3 regions of the Azonexus caeni genome follow, and region 2 is predicted to be linked to each of the others. Evidence: predicted binding sites of a transcription regulator. Region 2 holds the regulator's gene; each other region holds the start of a gene.
The links. The regulator sigma-54, encoded in region 2, starts transcription at its own class of promoters, with help from an activator protein. The targets are predictions, from matches to a motif close to TGGCACGCTTNCTGCTNA.

Region 1: a site for sigma-54 is predicted at 2,661-2,678, ahead of nifN (nitrogenase iron-molybdenum cofactor biosynthesis protein NifN). Genes of this name have one in related genera too.
Region 3: a site for sigma-54 is predicted at 3,936-3,953, ahead of glnA (type I glutamate--ammonia ligase). Genes of this name have one in related genera too.

What each region holds. Positions count from the first base shown of each region.
Region 1 is NZ_JBKJAD010000018.1:56,252-61,689, reverse strand. Features, by position in the region: gene ACLIIZ_RS15655 (tetratricopeptide repeat protein) at 1-617, shown strand, start outside; gene ACLIIZ_RS15650 (hypothetical protein) at 739-876, shown strand; gene ACLIIZ_RS15645 (cytochrome-c peroxidase) at 946-2,022, opposite strand; gene ACLIIZ_RS15640 (hypothetical protein) at 2,343-2,552, shown strand; gene nifN (nitrogenase iron-molybdenum cofactor biosynthesis protein NifN) at 2,711-4,114, shown strand; gene ACLIIZ_RS15630 (NifB/NifX family molybdenum-iron cluster-binding protein) at 4,077-4,550, shown strand; gene ACLIIZ_RS15625 (SoxR reducing system RseC family protein) at 4,547-5,014, shown strand; gene ACLIIZ_RS15620 (NifX-associated nitrogen fixation protein) at 5,004-5,438, shown strand, end outside.
Region 2 is NZ_JBKJAD010000001.1:207,099-212,536, forward strand. Features, by position in the region: gene ACLIIZ_RS00895 (pseudouridine synthase) at 1-42, opposite strand, end outside; gene ACLIIZ_RS00900 (hypothetical protein) at 45-254, opposite strand; gene recA (recombinase RecA) at 458-1,486, shown strand; gene recX (recombination regulator RecX) at 1,479-1,913, shown strand; gene lptB (LPS export ABC transporter ATP-binding protein) at 1,910-2,644, shown strand; gene ACLIIZ_RS00920 (RNA polymerase factor sigma-54) at 2,672-4,129, shown strand; gene hpf (ribosome hibernation-promoting factor, HPF/YfiA family) at 4,144-4,470, shown strand; gene ptsN (PTS IIA-like nitrogen regulatory protein PtsN) at 4,527-4,976, shown strand; gene hprK (HPr(Ser) kinase/phosphatase) at 4,986-5,438, shown strand, end outside.
Region 3 is NZ_JBKJAD010000001.1:545,539-550,976, forward strand. Features, by position in the region: gene clsB (cardiolipin synthase ClsB) at 1-270, opposite strand, end outside; gene ACLIIZ_RS02480 (endonuclease/exonuclease/phosphatase family protein) at 260-1,015, opposite strand; gene nadA (quinolinate synthase NadA) at 1,026-2,123, opposite strand; gene ACLIIZ_RS02490 (rhodanese-like domain-containing protein) at 2,167-2,619, opposite strand; gene ACLIIZ_RS02495 (cation diffusion facilitator family transporter) at 2,669-3,835, shown strand; gene glnA (type I glutamate--ammonia ligase) at 4,023-5,438, shown strand.

The DNA of each region.
Region 1 (5,438 bases), on a different contig from region 2:
TTCGCTGCCCGATCATGAGCCTGCCGCACGCGCTGCGCACGATGCCGGACCGCGTGCCGGCGGCCTTCCCTTATTTGGGTGTGCCAGCAGCGCGCCGGGCACTCTGGCGCGGGCGCCTCGGCGCGGCGCGGGCGCCGCGTATCGGGCTGGTCTGGTCGGGTGCTGCGGACCGCTACCAGGACCGCAATCCGCGCACCGCGCGCAGCCTGTCGTTGGCCGCCCTCGCCCCGCTGCTGTGCCTGCCTTTTGCTTTCCATGCCCTGCACAAGGAGATCGCGCCGGGCGACGCCGAAATCCTGGGCAACTTCCCGGCGTTGACCAGCCATGCCGGCGAACTGAGCGATTTCGCCGATACCGCCGCCCTGATCGGCGAAATGGACCTGGTCATCGCCGTCGATACCGCGGCCGCCCACCTGGCCGGCGCGCTCGGCAAGCCGCTGTGGGTGATGCTGCCCTGGGCAACCGACTACCGCTGGCAGGCGAGCGGCGAGACGACGCCGTGGTATCCCGCCGCCAGGTTGTACCGGCAAAGCCGGGCCGGGGACTGGGAAGGTGTCGTCGAGCGGGTGGGCGCCGCGCTGGCTGATGAATTCGGGGTGAACGCGCGCCTCAGGTGAGGTTCAGGTGGGGGCGCGCAGAATGCAGTCATGGTCGATGCAGGCAGCAGCGGCATCGTCCCCGACAGAGCAGAAACCAGCCATTCACTTCACGCCCCTTCGGGCGCCCAAGGAGCAGACCATGAAATTCCGCGACACCGTATTCTTCCGCGAACTGCTTGCCGTAATCCTCGGCAGCGGCCTGCTGATCGCCAGCTTCACCTTCGTTGCCGTTCCCTATAGCCTGGGCCCGGCCAACGTTGTCCTCCATCTGACCTGAGTCGCCCGTCGGCAGGCTCCCGCCAGGGCGGGAGCCGCAAGCGATGCGCTCAGGGATGGGATGGATGGCTTACTTCTTCGCCGTTTTCACCGTCAGATGCGGGTCGACCGGCGGCACGACGCTGTTGCCCGGGGTCATCGGCAGGCGCGGCATCGTCTGTTGCGGGAAATTGCCGCTCAGGCTGCCGAGGAAGGCGACCAGATCCTTGACCTGGGCCGGCGTCAGTTCCTTGTTCAACTGTGTTTTGGCCATCAAGCGCACCGCTTCGTCGAGGGTCGCCACCTTGCCGTTGTGCAGGTAGGGCGCGGTCAGTGCGACGTTGCGCAGGGTCGGCACCCGCCACAGGTGGCGGTCGCTGTCCTTGCCGGTCACCGAGTGGCGGCCGGTGTCGGCGAGCAGGTCGTACTTCTTGTCGTACTCACTGCCGGCGATGTTGGGGAACTTCATGAAGAAGCCCTCGCCGGCGGGCAGCGCCGGACCGCTGAAGTTGGCGCCCATGTGGCAGGCATTGCAGCCGACTTCGGCAAAGGTCTGCATGCCGCGTAGCTGTTGCGCGTCGAGCGCCTTCTTGTCGCCGCGGACGTAGCGGTCGTACGGCGTGTCGGGGGTGATCAGCGTGCGCTCGTAGGCGGCAATCGCCTTCGCCACGTTATCCATGGTGAGCGGCTCGCGGGATTCCGGGAAAGCCGCCTTGAACAGCGGCAGATAGTCGGGAATCGCCTGCAGCCGCTCGATCGCCACCTTGGCGTCGCTCATCCCCATCTCGATCGGATTGGTGATCGGCCCTTTGGCCTGGTCCTCCAGCGTCGCCGCGCGGCCATCCCAGAACTGGGCAGAGAGGAAGGCGGCGTTCCAGACGCTGGGCGCGCTGCGTCCGCCGCGTGCGTCGTGCATGCCGATCGAGTTCGGCCGGTTGTCGTCGCCGCCGCCCATCACGTTATGGCAGGAATTGCATGACAGCGTGCCGTGTTCGGACAAGCGCGGATCGAAAAACAGGGTCTTGCCCAGTTCCACCTTGGCCGCCGTCTGCGGGTTGTCGGCCGGGCTCGGCGCCTGTTTCGGCAGCGCTTCCCATTGCTGGGCAAGCACCGTGAGGGGGAGGGCAAACATTGCACAGAGGGTCAGGTTCATTACCGTTTTTTTCATGGGTTTCACTCCTGGATCGTTGGTCTGAAAGGGGCAAGGTTCCATGCTGTCTTCATCCACGCTTGCTGTTTTCTGGCGGATAGGCTGGCAAAAACAGAACGTTGCGGCATCGAAGATTGCATATCGCATATGAACGAGGGGTGAATTTTGGCCGGCTGCTGAGCGCTCGAGCGCCCCGCCATCTGCTACCGGATGGCGCCGGGACGCCGTTTCCGCGGGCCAGCGATGACGCGCAAGTGGGCTGCACTGACCAATGGCGTAATGATTGCATCGTCATGTCCGGCTAAGCTGTACTCAGGGTTTTCAACAAAGGAAATGTCATGCGACACGCTCAACACCACTCAGCCGCCAGCACGGACGGCGATCTCGCGCAGTACGCCGAGGGCATTGCCCGGATGCAGCGGGCGCTGCAGCGCATCTATGCCAACAAGCAGGCGATCAGCGAGAGCCTGCTGCGTTCCGCGGCGGCCTTGCGCCGCATTTCGGCGGCGGAAGAGGGACGCTGTGGCGCCGAGTCGTCTTCCTGCTGACGGCGTGGTGGCGGATGCGCCATGCCGGTGCATTGTCCATCATCGCCCTTGTCGGGTTTGTGACACGAGCTGTGTTTTCAAGTTATTGTTTTGATTGATTTGTTTTCTTGGCGCGTTCATTGCTTTGAGGTGGGCAATCTCTGAGGAGTGTTGCCCACATGGCCGAAATCATCCAATCCAAGAAGGCGCTGGCGGTGAATCCGTTGAAGGTGAGCCAGCCGGTTGGCGCGTCGCTGGCGTTTCTCGGGCTCAATCGCAGCCTGCCGCTGATGCATGGCTCGCAGGGCTGCACGGCCTTCGGCAAGGTGTTCTTCGTGCGCCATTTCCGTGAGCCGATCCCGCTGCAGACGACGGCGATGGATCAGATGTCGTCGATCATGGGCGCCGACGAGAACGTGGTCGAGGCCTTGCGTACGCTTTCCGACAAGAGCAAACCGGACATCATCGGCCTGGTGACGACCGGTCTGTCGGAGACGCAGGGCACCGATATCCTGCGCACGGTCAAGGAATTCCGCGCCGCCCATCCGGAGTTCTACGGCGTGGCGGTGGTGCCGGTCAATACGCCGGATTATCTGGGTTGCCTGGAGAGCGGCTTCGCGCTGGCGGTCGAGGCGCTGATCCGGACGCTGGTGCCGGCGAGCGATTGCGCCGGGCGGCGGCCGAAGCAGGTTAACGTGCTGGCTTCGGCGATGCTGACGCCGGGCGACATCGAGGCGATCAAGGAGTGGGTCGAGGCCTTCGGCCTGCGCCCGGTGGTGGTTCCGGACATCGGCGATTCGCTCGACGGCCACCTGGTCGAGGCCGAGTATTCGGCGCTCACCATCGGCGGCACGCCGCGCGTCGAGATCGAGGCGCTGGGCGAGTCGGCGGCGACCCTGGTGGTCGGGTCGTCGCTGGCCAAGGCCGCCGACATTCTCAAGGAACGCACCGGCGTTCCCGATTTCCGCTTCACCGGCCTGATGGGGCTCGACGATTGCGATGCCTTCACCCAGGCGCTGGCGGAGATTTCCGGGCGCGAGGTGCCGGCGAAGGTGGAGCGGCAGCGCGCCCAGTTGCAGGATGCGATGGTCGACAGCCATTTCATGCTCGGCTTCGCGCGCATCGCGCTCGCCGCCGACCCCGACCTGCTCGGCATGCAGGTGCGTTTCCTGCGCGGCATGGGCGCCGAAGTGGTGGCGGCGGTCAGCCCGCATCGTCACGAGAGCCTCGCCGCGCTGCCGCTTGCCAAGGTCATCGTCGGCGATCTGGAAGACATGGAAGTGGCGGCGCGCGCCGGCGGCGCGCAACTGGTGATCGCCAACTCGCACGCGGTGGATACCGCACACCGGCTCGCGCTGCCGCTGCTGCGCGCCGGTTTCCCGCAGTACGACACGATGGGCGGCTACGCCCGTACCTGGGTGGGTTACCGCGGTTCGCGGCAGGCCCTGTTCGATATCGCCAATTTGATGCTGGGACAACACCATGAACTCGAAGCCTATCGTTCTTTCTACTGGAGCGACGACCGCGATGGCGTCGGACAGCGCCATGTCGTCACGTCGTCTGCAACTGGTCTGGTCCATTAAGCAGGCGCCGCAGGCCGTGTTGCGCGTTGCCTTCGCCTCCACCGACCGGACCCGGGTCAACCAGCACTTCGGCGCCGCCGAGGGTTTCGCCGTCTATGACGTGACGCCGGACAAGGCGACGCTGGTCGGCGTCGCCGAATTCGCCGAGGAGGCGATGGACGGCAACGAAGACAAGCTGCTGGCCAAGGTTGGCTACCTATCCGGCTGCGCTGCGGTCTATGTGATGGCGATCGGCGCTTCGGCGATCAAGAAGTTGCTGGCCGCAGGCATCCAGCCGATTCGCGTTGGCGAGATCGATGCCATCGACGACCTGCTGGTCGAGATTTCCGGCGCCATGCGCGACGGCGGCGTGCCCTGGATCGACCGCGCGCTGGCCGCGCAGGCCAAGGGCGACGACCGCTTTGCGGCGATGGAAGACGAGGGGTGGCAGGGATGAGCGCGCTGCTTGAACACCGCGGCGTCGTGCAGCGGGTGGCCGACGGCAAGGCCGTCATCGCCATGGAAACCAGCGGCTGTTCCTCCTGCGGTCACGGCGGCAGCTGCGGCGTCGGCAAGATGGCGGCGGGGCGCCCGGCGACCCTGCTGACGCTGCCGACCAGCGAGGAACTGCGGCCCGGCGACGTGGTCGCCGTCGTGCTGCCGCAAAGCCGCCTGACCACCTCGGCGCTGCTCGGCTACCTGTTTCCGGCGCTCGCCATGCTGATCGGCGCCGGGCTCGGCAGCAGTTTCGACGGCAGCGACGGCGGCACGGCGATCGGCGCCATGCTCGGTTTCCTCATCGCCATCGTCCTCGCCCGCCTGGTCATCGGCCTGTTGCCCGGGCTGATGCCGGCACCGCAACTGCTGGCCCGGCCGCAACCCGCAAGAATTTCCCCCAAGGAGTTTCATCATGAGCACTGATCCGATTTTCGAGACCGATTTCATCAAGGAGATGGCGCGCCAGATGCGTGCGCTGGACACCTACGGCACTTACAGCGGCTGGACCGTCGAACAGATCCTCGACCCCTTCATCATGACCAAGGAACGCAAGGCGACCATTCCGCTGATCGGCGATCCGGACGACGAGACGATTTCGCGCGTCAAGGCCTTCTACAACGCGATCGCCGTGCTGATCGAGAAGGAATGCAAGCTGCTGGCGGTGCCGCTGGTGCACCTGACGCACGAAGGTTTCGGCCGCGCCCTGATCACCGTCGGCAAGCTGGTCGCCGTCGACAAGACCCTGCGCGACGTGCATCGCTTCGGCTTCGCCAGCCTGTCCAAGATGAAGGACGAGGCCGACAAGCTGCTCGGCATCGCCCTCGAGCGCATCGGCCAGTACCCGGCC
Region 2 (5,438 bases):
GAGGACGACGGGATCTTCGGTGGGTGGGCAGTAAGCCTGCATGTTCAGGAACGGCGGTCCGGGATGCTGCAGCGGGCGTCGCGGAACGGCCCACCGCCATAAGTCCAGCCGCTACCAGGCGAGGTCTGCAGGCAGACTGTCGTCCCGTCGATCTTGCTGAACCAGCGGTGCCAGCTTGCCGGACGAGCCTGGGCGGCGAGAATGGAAAGACCGAGCAAGGTCGGGATCAGGTAGCGGAGAAGACGATATTTCATGATCGATATACTGTATAGTTGTACAGTAAATACTGTCCGTCAGGCAGGGGCGCAAAGCATACACCCCTGAGTGTGGCATTCGGCAGCGAATCGATTTGCCATTGGCATGTTCGCTGCCGATGGCGCATCATGATGCAGCCAGCAATTTTTGTTCCATCCCTGGCCCCTGTGCCATAATCCGCTCAACGTTTCGAGGTAAGAACATGGACGACAACAAGGCAAAGGCGCTCGCCGCAGCGCTGCAACAAATCGAAAAGCAGTTCGGCAAGGGCTCCATCATGAAGATGGGCGATGCCGAGATCGACGAAGGCATTCAGGTCGTGTCGACCGGCTCGCTCGGGCTCGATCTGGCGCTCGGCGTCGGTGGTCTGCCGCGCGGTCGTGTCGTCGAGATCTACGGTCCGGAGTCGTCGGGCAAAACCACGCTCTGTCTGCAGGTCGTCGCCGAGATGCAGAAGCTGGGCGGCGTTGCTGCCTTCATCGATGCCGAACATGCCCTCGATCCGCAATACGCGCAGAAGCTCGGCGTCAATGTCGGCGACCTGTTGATTTCGCAGCCGGACACCGGTGAGCAGGCGCTGGAGATCGCCGACATGCTGGTACGCTCCGGTTCGGTTGACATCATCGTCATCGACTCGGTCGCCGCCCTCACCCCGCGCGCCGAAATCGAAGGCGAGATGGGCGACCAGATGGTCGGCCTGCATGCCCGACTGATGTCGCAGGCGCTGCGCAAGCTGACCGCCAACATCAAGAAAACCAATACCCTGGTCATCTTCATCAACCAGATCCGGATGAAGATCGGCGTCATGTTCGGCTCGCCGGAAACCACCACCGGCGGCAACGCGCTCAAGTTCTACGCCTCGGTGCGCATGGACATCCGTCGCATCGGCGGGATCAAGAAGGGCGACGAGGTGATCGGCAACGAGACCAAGGTCAAGGTGGTCAAGAACAAGGTGTCGCCCCCGTTCCGCGAAGCCATCTTCGACATCCTCTACGGCGAGGGCATTTCCCGCGAGGGCGAGATCGTCGAGATGGGCGTCGCCCACAAGCTGATCGACAAGTCCGGCGCCTGGTATGCCTATCAGGGCGAGAAGATCGGTCAGGGCAAGGACAATGCGCGCGAGTTCCTGCGCAGCCATCCGGAAACCGCCCGCGAAATCGAGGCCAAGATCCGCGAGGCCGCCGCCGCCAAGGTGCTCAAGCCGACCCGTTCCGCCGCTGGAGATGACTGAACTGCGCAATCGCGCCCTGCAACTTCTGGCCCGGCGGGAGCACAGCCGGGCCGAACTGCATGCCCGACTGGCCACCCAGGCCGAGTCCGGCGAGGCGCTGCTGGCGGTGCTCGATGCCCTGGAGCAGCAGGGGCTGCTGTCCGACGATCGCTATGCCAGGCAACGCGTGGTCGCCCATGCCGGGCGCTACGGCAATGCCCGTCTGCGGCAGGAACTGAAGCAGCGCGGTATCGGCGAGAGCGAGATCGAAGCGGCGCTGCCGGAAGCGGGCGATGAAGTAGAGCGCTGCCGGGCAATCTGGGCCAGGAAGTTCGGTCAGCCGCCGGAAACACCGGAAGCGCGTGCAAAACAGACGCGTTTCCTGCAGTATCGCGGCTTTTCCCATGAAGCGATCCGCCATGTCCTGCGTGGAGTCGAAGACGAATGAGCCTGCCGTCAGCCACCCTGTCCGCCCATAACCTCAAGAAGCGCTACAAGGCGCGGACCGTCGTCGAGGATGTTTCCTTCGAAGTCAGGTCAGGTGAGGTGGTCGGTCTGCTTGGCCCGAACGGCGCCGGCAAGACTACCTGCTTCTACATGGTCGTCGGGCTGGTGGTCGCCGACGGCGGCGAGGTCTATATCGACGAGGAGCGCCTGACGCATCAGGCGATGCATGCCCGCGCTAGGCTCGGGCTCTCCTATCTGCCACAGGAAGCGTCGGTGTTCCGCAAGTTGAACGTCGAGGAAAACATCCAGGCGGTGCTCGAACTGCAGAAGCTGTCGCCCACCGAGATCGCTGCCCGTCTTGAGGAGTTGTTGAGCGAACTGCACATCGGCCATGTCCGCCACGTCAATGCGGCGGCGCTTTCCGGCGGCGAGCGGCGGCGCGTCGAGATTGCCCGGGCGCTGGCGACCAACCCGCGCTTCATTCTGCTCGACGAACCCTTTGCCGGTGTCGACCCGATCGCCGTGCTGGAAATCCAGAAAATCATCCGTTTCCTCAAGGAACGCGGCATCGGCGTCCTGATTACCGACCATAATGTTCGCGAGACCCTCGGCATCTGCGATCACGCGGTGATCATCAATGCCGGCCATGTCCTGGCTTCTGGACGGCCGGAAGAAATTGTCGACAACGAAAGCGTGCGCAAGGTATATCTGGGTGAACATTTCCGGCTTTGACCTCTTCGTGACCAGACCATTTCCGCAATGAAACCGGCTCTCCAGCTCAAACTCTCGCAACATCTCGCCCTGACGCCGCAACTGCAGCAGTCGATCAAGCTGCTGCAACTGTCGACGGTCGAGATGCAGCAGGAGATCGAACGCTACCTGCTGGAAAATCCGATGCTGGAGCGTGACGACGACGGCCCGACGGAATCGTACGCGGCCGCCCAGCAATTCGATTCACCGGACAAGACGAGCCAGACGGATAACACTGCTGCGCCGGAAAGCCGCGAGGACGTCCAGGGCGAGCCGCCGATGACGCCTGACGACGTCGACGACGACCGCTGGTCGAGCGATGCCGGCACCTTTACCGGCGCCGGGCGCGACGAGGACGACGATACCGACCCGCAGGACAGTCACGCGGCCAATGTCAGCTTGCGCGAGCATCTCGGCTGGCAACTGGGGATGACCCAGATGTCGGAACGCGATCGCAGTCTGGTCCGTTTCCTGATTGAGGCGCTCGACGACGACGGTTACCTGGCGACGCCGCTCGAGGAACTCTGGGAAACGCTGCCCGCCGAGTACGAAGTCGAACTCGAAGAACTCGACATCGCCCTGCGCCACATCCAGAACTTCGATCCGACCGGTGTTGGCGCCCGCGATCTGCGCGAGTGTCTGCTGCTGCAGCTCAAGGTCGAGGAAGATTGCGCCGAGCGGACGCTGGCCATGGCCATCGCCGACAAGCACCTGGAACTCCTGGCTGCCCGTGACTTTGCGCGGATCCGCCGGCTCACCGGTTGCGACGACGAAATCCTCAAGGGCGCCCACGAGCTGATCACCAGCCTCAATCCGCGGCCGGCTGCCGGCTATTCGCAGATTGAAGCCCGTTACATCACGCCCGATGTCATCGTCAAGAAACTCAAGGGCAAGTGGACGGCCTACATCAACCCCGATGCCTACCCTCGCCTGCGTATCAACCGTTTGTACGCGGAAATCCTCGCCAAGCAGCGGCGCGGCAACGGCAACCTGAGCGGCCAGCTGCAGGAAGCGCGCTGGCTGATCAAGAACGTCCAGCAGCGTTTCGAGACCATCCACCGCGTCACCCAGGCCATCGTCGACCGCCAGCGCCAGTTCTTCGAGCACGGCGAAGTCGCGATGCGGCCGCTGGTCCTGCGCGAGATCGCCGACCTGCTCGGTCTCCACGAATCGACCATTTCACGCGTCACGAGCCAGAAGTACATGGCGACGCCGCGGGGAATTTTCGAGCTCAAATACTTCTTTGGCAGCCACGTATCCACCGATACTGGCGGTGCCTGTTCTGCCACCGCCATCCGTGCCCTGATCAAGCAATTGATTTCGGCCGAGGATGGCAAGAAGCCCTTGTCGGATAGTCAATTATCCGAAATACTAGGCCAGCAGGGAATCGTCGTTGCCCGACGCACGGTCGCCAAATACCGCGAATCGTTGAACATCCCGCCGGTCAATTTACGAAAGACCCTGTAGAGAGAGGAGAAAAAATGAATCTGCAAATCAGCGGTCATCACATTGAAGTCACCCCGGCGCTGCGCGAATACGTCGAGAACAAGCTGGAACCCGTCCTGCGTCACTTCGACAAGGTTACCGGCGTCAGCGTCGTGCTCTCGGTTGAAAAGCTCAAGCAGCAGGCGGAAGTCACCCTGCACGTGCCGGGCAAGGATATCCATGTCGAGGAAGCCGGCGACGATCTCTACGCGGCGATCGATGCGATGTTCGACAAGCTCGACCGTCAGGTCCAGAAATACAAGCAGAAGGTGCAGGATCACCACCGTGGTGAAAAGCCGTCGCAGCACCTAGAAGGCGAATAAGCCGGCCCTGACCGCAGTCGTTTCCGGCTGCGGTCTCTTTGCTTCAACACTCTCCCATGAACCCCTTAGACAACATTCTGACTGCCGACCAGGTCCTGCTTGATTTGGATGCGAGCAGCAAGAAACGTGTTTTCGAACAGGCCGGGATGCTTTTCGAAAGTCGTCTCGGCATGGCCCGTACGCAGATTTTCGACAGCCTGTTTGCCCGTGAGAAGCTGGGCTCCACCGGCCTCGGCCAGGGTATCGCGATCCCGCACGGCCGCATCAAGGGCCTGAAACAGGCGGCTGGTGCGCTGATCCGGCTGGCCACGCCGATTCCCTTCGACTCGCCGGACGGCCGACCGGTAACCCTGCTTTTCGTCCTGCTGGTACCGGAACAGGCGACCGAGGAACATCTGCAGATCCTGTCCGAGCTGGCGCAACGCTTCTCCGATCGCGCTTTCCGCGAAGCCCTGCTGGCAGCTCCCGACGTAGCGACCGTTCTCTCCCTGTTCAAGAAATCCTGATTCCGCGCCGTGCGCCACATCAGCCTTGAGCAGCTATATCAGGACAACCGCGAGCAGTTGCTGTTCAACTGGGTGGTCGGTCAGCGCGCCGACCGCCGGGTCGAACTGAAGGCGGCCAGCAATTACGGCGCCGACGTCGTCGGGCACATCAACATCATCCACCCGGAACGCCTGCAGGTCATGGGGCAGGCCGAGTACGACTGGGCGATGCGCATCGGCGAACGCCGTTTCGGCCAGTTGTTCAGTGACCTGCTGTCGGCCAGGACGCCGGCGATGATCGTCGCCGACGGACTCAAGCCGCCTGATTTCGTGCTCGAAGCCTGTCGCCTGGCCGATGTGCCGTTGATCCTCTCGCCCAAGCACTGTTCGGCTGTCATCGATCACCTGCGCATCTATCTTTCCGCCCGCCTCGCCGACACGGTCAGCCTGCACGGTGTGTTCATGGACGTGCTCGGCATGGGC
Region 3 (5,438 bases), 340 kb from region 2:
GACGCCGGCGGCGGCCAGTTGCGGCCGGAAGTCGTCGGCGAAATTGCGAGCGCCGAAACCGTCGACCAGCAGATTGACGACAACGCCGCGCCGTGCTGCTTCGCACAGCGCCGAGGCGACCTCGTGGCCGATCGGGTCGGCGGCGAAGATGTAGCTTTCCAGGTAGATTTCCCGCTGCGCGCCGGCGATCGCCGCGAGCAGCGCGGGAAAGTAGTCGCGCCCGGAATTGAGCAGCGTCAGGCGGTTGCCGGGCAGGAAGTCAGGACTCATGCCTCGTCAGTCGCGCCGACAGCGCCGCGTGGTCGGAGATTGCCGACCACGGCGGGCCAAAGTGCACGCTGGTTTCGCGCACGGCAAAGCCGCGCACGTAGATGCGGTCGAGCCGGAACATCGGCATGGCGGCGGGAAAGCTGCGTACCGGGCGGCCGCCGACTTCCTGCGAAAAAACCTCCTGCAGCTTGAGGCGGGCGGCCAGTTGCTGGCAGGCGCGGCTGCGCCAGTCGTTGAAATCGCCGGCAACGATCAGCGGCGCGCCTGGGTCGTCGAGACGATCCAGGTAATCGGCCAGGGCGTCCATCTGGCGGCGGCGCGAATGGCCGAACAGCGAAAGATGGACGCACACGCAATGCGCTGGCGGGCCGTCCGGCAGTTCGATCCGGCAATGCAGCAGGCCGCGTTTCTCGAAGTGCAGGTGAGTGACGTCCTGATTGTGCGCGTGGATGATCGGGAAGCGCGAGAGGATCGCGTTGCCGTGGTGGCCGTGGTCGTAGATCATGTTGCGGCCGTAGGCCGCCTGCCAGATGTCTTCGGCGAGGAATTCGTGTTGCGGCGAATCCGGCCAGTCGGCATGGCGCTCGGCGTGGCCGAGGTGCAGCCCTTGCACTTCCTGCAGGAAAACCAGGTCGGGGTTGAGGTGACGCAGGCGCTCGCGCAGTTCGTGCACCATCATCCGCCGGTTGAACTGCGAGAACCCCTTGTGGATGTTGTAGGTGACGACGTGCAGGGCCTGCGGCATGGGCGTCCGGTCAGGAAATGGCGAGCATGCGGTCGAGCGCGAGGCGGGCGAACTCGACCTCGTGTTCCGGTACCTTGATCTGGTTGACCACTTTGCCGTCGACCAGATTTTCCAGCGTCCAGGCCAGGTGCTGCGGGTCGATGCGCTGCATCGTCGAACACATGCAGACGGTGGTGGCCATGAACTGGACGATCTTGTCCTGCGGCAGCACTTCCTTCGCCAGCCGGTCGACCAGGTTGAGTTCGGTGCCAACCAGCCAGCGCGTGCCGGCCGGCGCTTCCTTGATCGTCTTGACGATGTGCTCGGTCGAACCGACGTAGTCGGAGGCGGCGCAGACCTCGAAATTGCACTCGGGGTGAGCGATCACTTTGCCGTCCGGGTACTTGGCGCGGAAGGCGTCGATGTGCGATTTCTGGAACATCTGGTGCACCGAACAGTGACCCTTCCACAACAGGATGCGCGCCTTCTTGATCTGTTCCGGGGTGAGGCCGCCCATTTCCAGGTCGGGGTCCCAGACCACCATCTCGTCCATCGGGAAGCCCATGTTGTGGCCGGTCCACCGGCCGAGGTGCTGGTCGGGGAAGAACAGCACCTTGGGGCGCTGGTCGAAGGCCCATTTGGCGATGGTGCCGGCGTTCGACGAGGTGCAGACGATGCCGCCGTGTTCGCCGCAGAAGGCCTTGAGGTCGGCGGCCGAGTTGATGTAGGTGACCGGGGTGACTTCGTTTTCGACGTCGAGCACTGCGCCCAGCTCGCGCCAGCAGCGTTCGACCTTGGCCAGATTGGCCATGTCGGCCATCGAGCAGCCGGCGGCGAGGTCGGGCAGGATCGCGATCTGGTGCGGCGCGGTCATGATGTCGGCGACTTCGGCCATGAAGTGGACGCCGCAGAAGATCACGTATTCGGAGTCGGTCTGCGCCGCCAGCTTGGACAGCTTCAGCGAGTCGCCGGTGAGATCGGCGTGCTGGTAGATGTCGGCGCGCTGGTAGTGGTGGCAGAGGATCACGGCCTTCTTGCCGAGCTTGGCGCGGGCGGCGCGAATGCGCTCCTGGCAGTCGTCGTCGGCAAGGTCGTTGAAGGGGGCGAAGGAAAGGGTCGCGGTGTGCATGCTGATTCCGGAAATGGCGCGGACGGCCGCGCAGAAACTCGAATTATCCCTGATGCCAGGGCAGGCCGGCGCGCCGCCAGCCGCCGACGGTGTTGCGATGGCCCTTGGCGTCCTTGTCGCCCTCGAAGCCTTCGAGCACGTTGTAGCAGTTGGTGTAGCCGGCGTCGCTGGCGGCTGCGGCGGCGCCGATCGAACGGACACCACTGCGGCAGATGAACATGAGCAGCGCTTCCGGATCGACCTGGCGGCGCAGTTCGGCGAGGAAATGCGGATTGCGGGTGCCACCCGGGTACTGGTTCCATTCAATCTCGACGGCGCCGGGAATGCGGCCGACCCAGTCCCATTCGGCTCGCGTCCGCACGTCGACCAGGCGGGCGCCCGGGGCGTGCTGCAGGAGCTCGTAGGCTTCGGCCGGCAACAGCTCACCCTGATAGGGACGTTCCAGGCCTTCGGCCCGGGAATGCGCGATGTCGAGAATGTCGCTGAGTTTGCCCATGGTGGATCGCTGCTAGAATCTTGGCCCTACAGTATATAGGACAGACCCGATGGGAAAAGTGGATTCCGGGCCGCCGGGCAGTGCTGCGGACCGTGCCGGCGAGGCACAGAAGGCGACCTGGATCAGCGTGCTGGTCAACCTCGCGCTGACCGTCGCCCAACTGATCGTCGGTTGGCTGGCGCACTCGCAATCGCTGGTGGCGCACGGCTTGCACTCCTTTTCCGATCTGTTGTCCGATTTTCTCGTCATCTGGGCCAGCCGGCAGAGCGTGGTGCCCGCCGACCGCGCTCACCCCTACGGCCATGGCCGCGTCGAGACGGCGGCGACGCTGGCGCTCGGCGTCTCTCTGGTGCTGATCGGCGCCGGTATTCTGTGGGATTCCTCGATGCGCCTCGGCGAACATGGCAGTCAACCGGCGATCGCCATGCAAGCTTTCTGGATTGCCGTTTTCACCGTTGTCGCCAAGGAAGGCCTCTACCGTTACCTGATCAGGGTTGCCGAGAAACTGCGTTCCCAACTGCTGACCGCGAACGCCTTGCATACCCGGGCCGACGCGGCGTCGGCGCTGGTGGTCGTGGTCGGCATCGGCGGCGCGCTGCTCGGTTGGGGCTTCCTCGACCTGCTGGCGGCGGCGTTGATGGGCTTCATGATCCTGCGCATGGGCGGCAAGCTGGCCTGGGAGGCGATCGAGGAGCTGATCGACACCGGGCTCGACGAAGCCCGCGTCACGGCGATCCGCAACACCTTGTGCGCGACGCCCGGTGTGCTCGACCTGCATGCCCTGCGCACGCGGCGCATGGCGCACCAGGTGCTGGTTGATGCGCATGTTCAGGTCGATCCGCGGATCAGCGTCTCGGAAGGGCACCATATCGCTGAATCGGCGCGGGCGGCCGTGCTCAGGGAGCACCCGGAAGTACTTGATGTGCTGGTGCACGTCGATCCCGACGATGATGTCGAGCCCGATCGTTCGGCGCTCGGCCTGCCCGGGCGCGAATCGCTGTTGCCCCAACTGGCGCCGCTGCTCGTCGATCTGCCGGCGCCGGATCGGATTGTCCTGCACTATGTCGGAGGTCAGGTCGAGGTCGATCTCTATTTTGCCCTGGGTTCTCTGGCCGGCTGTGCTTCGCTGTGCGAGATGGAGTCGCGTCTGGCCGAGCGCTTGAAGGCGGTGCCGGTGGTGCACGCGCTGCGCCTGAATTGCACGGCGGCACCATAGTGGTGCCGTCTATCCCTGAATGCACAAAAACGGTGCGTGCATTTGCCTATATTCCCTGCCAGTCCCTTGTGGCACAATGAAAAACTTCGCTCGGGACCCTTGGCATGCTTTCTGCTATCTCTCAGGCGCTGGATTTTGAATGGCGCCGGCCCGGCCGGCATCCTGTTTTCTTAGGAGACTAACGCGTATGGCAACCCCGCAAGACGTGATCAACATGATCAAGGAAAACGACGCCAAGTTCGTCGATTTCCGCTTCACCGACACCCGTGGCAAGGAACAGCACGTTACCGTGCCGGTCTCCGCTTTTGACGAAGACAAGTTCGAAAACGGCCATGCCTTCGACGGCTCCTCGATCGCCGGCTGGAAGGGTATCCAGGCTTCCGACATGCTGCTGATGCCGGATCCGGCCACCGCCTACGTCGATCCCTTCTTCGACGAAACCACCGTCGTCCTCTCCTGCGACGTCGTCGATCCGGCCGACGGTCGTGGTTACGACCGCGATCCGCGCTCGATCGCCAAGCGCGCCGAAGCCTACCTGAAGTCCTGCGGCGTCGGTGACACCGCCTACTTCGGTCCGGAACCCGAATTCTTCATTTTCGACGGCGTCGAATGGTCGGTCGACATGTCCGGCTGCAACCTGAAGATCCATTCCGGCGAAGCCGCCTGGAAGTCCGGCGAAGCCAACGACGGCAATGGCTCCTCCGGCCACCGTCCGGGCGTCAAGGGCGGCTACTTCCCGGTTCCCCCGGTCGACAGCCTGCACGACATCCGTTCGGCCATGGTTCTCACCCTCGAATCGCTGGGCGTGCCGGTCGAAGTGCACCACCACGAAGTGGCCAACGCCGGCCAGTGTGAAATCGGTACCGTGTTCTCGACCCTGGTCAAGCGTGCCGACTGGACCCAGATCCTGAAGTACGTGGTGCACAACGTTGCCCACCAGTACGGCAAGACCGCCACTTTCATGCCGAAGCCGATCGTCGGTGACAACGGCTCGGGCATGCACGTGCACCAGTCTATCTGGAAGGACGGCAAGAACCTGTTCGCCGGTGACCAGTACGCTGGCCTGTCGGAAACCGCCCTCTACTACATCGGCGGCATCATCAAGCACGCCAAGGCGCTGAACGCGATCACCAACCCGGGTACCAACTCGTACAAGCGTCTGGTCCCGCACTACGAAGCGCCGGTCAAGCTGGCCTACTCGGCGAAGAACCGTTCGGCTTCGATCCGCATCCCCTTCGTCGCTTCGACCAAGGCCCGTCGTATCGAAACCCGCTTCCCGGATCCGATCGCCAACCCCTACCTGTGCTTCTCGGCGCTGCTGATGGCCGGTCTGGACGGTATCCAGAACAAGATCCACCCGGGCGACCCGGCTGACAAGAACCTCTACGACCTGCCGCCGGAAGAGGATGCCAAGATCCCGACCGTCTGCGCTTCGCTCGAGGAAGCCCTGGAAAACCTGGACAAGGATCGCGAGTTCCTGACCCGTGGCGGTGTCTTCTCCAACGACTGGATCGATGCCTACATCGCCCTGAAGATGGAAGAAGTGAACAAGATCCGCATGACCACGCACCCGGTCGAGTTCGATCTCTACTATTCCTGCTGA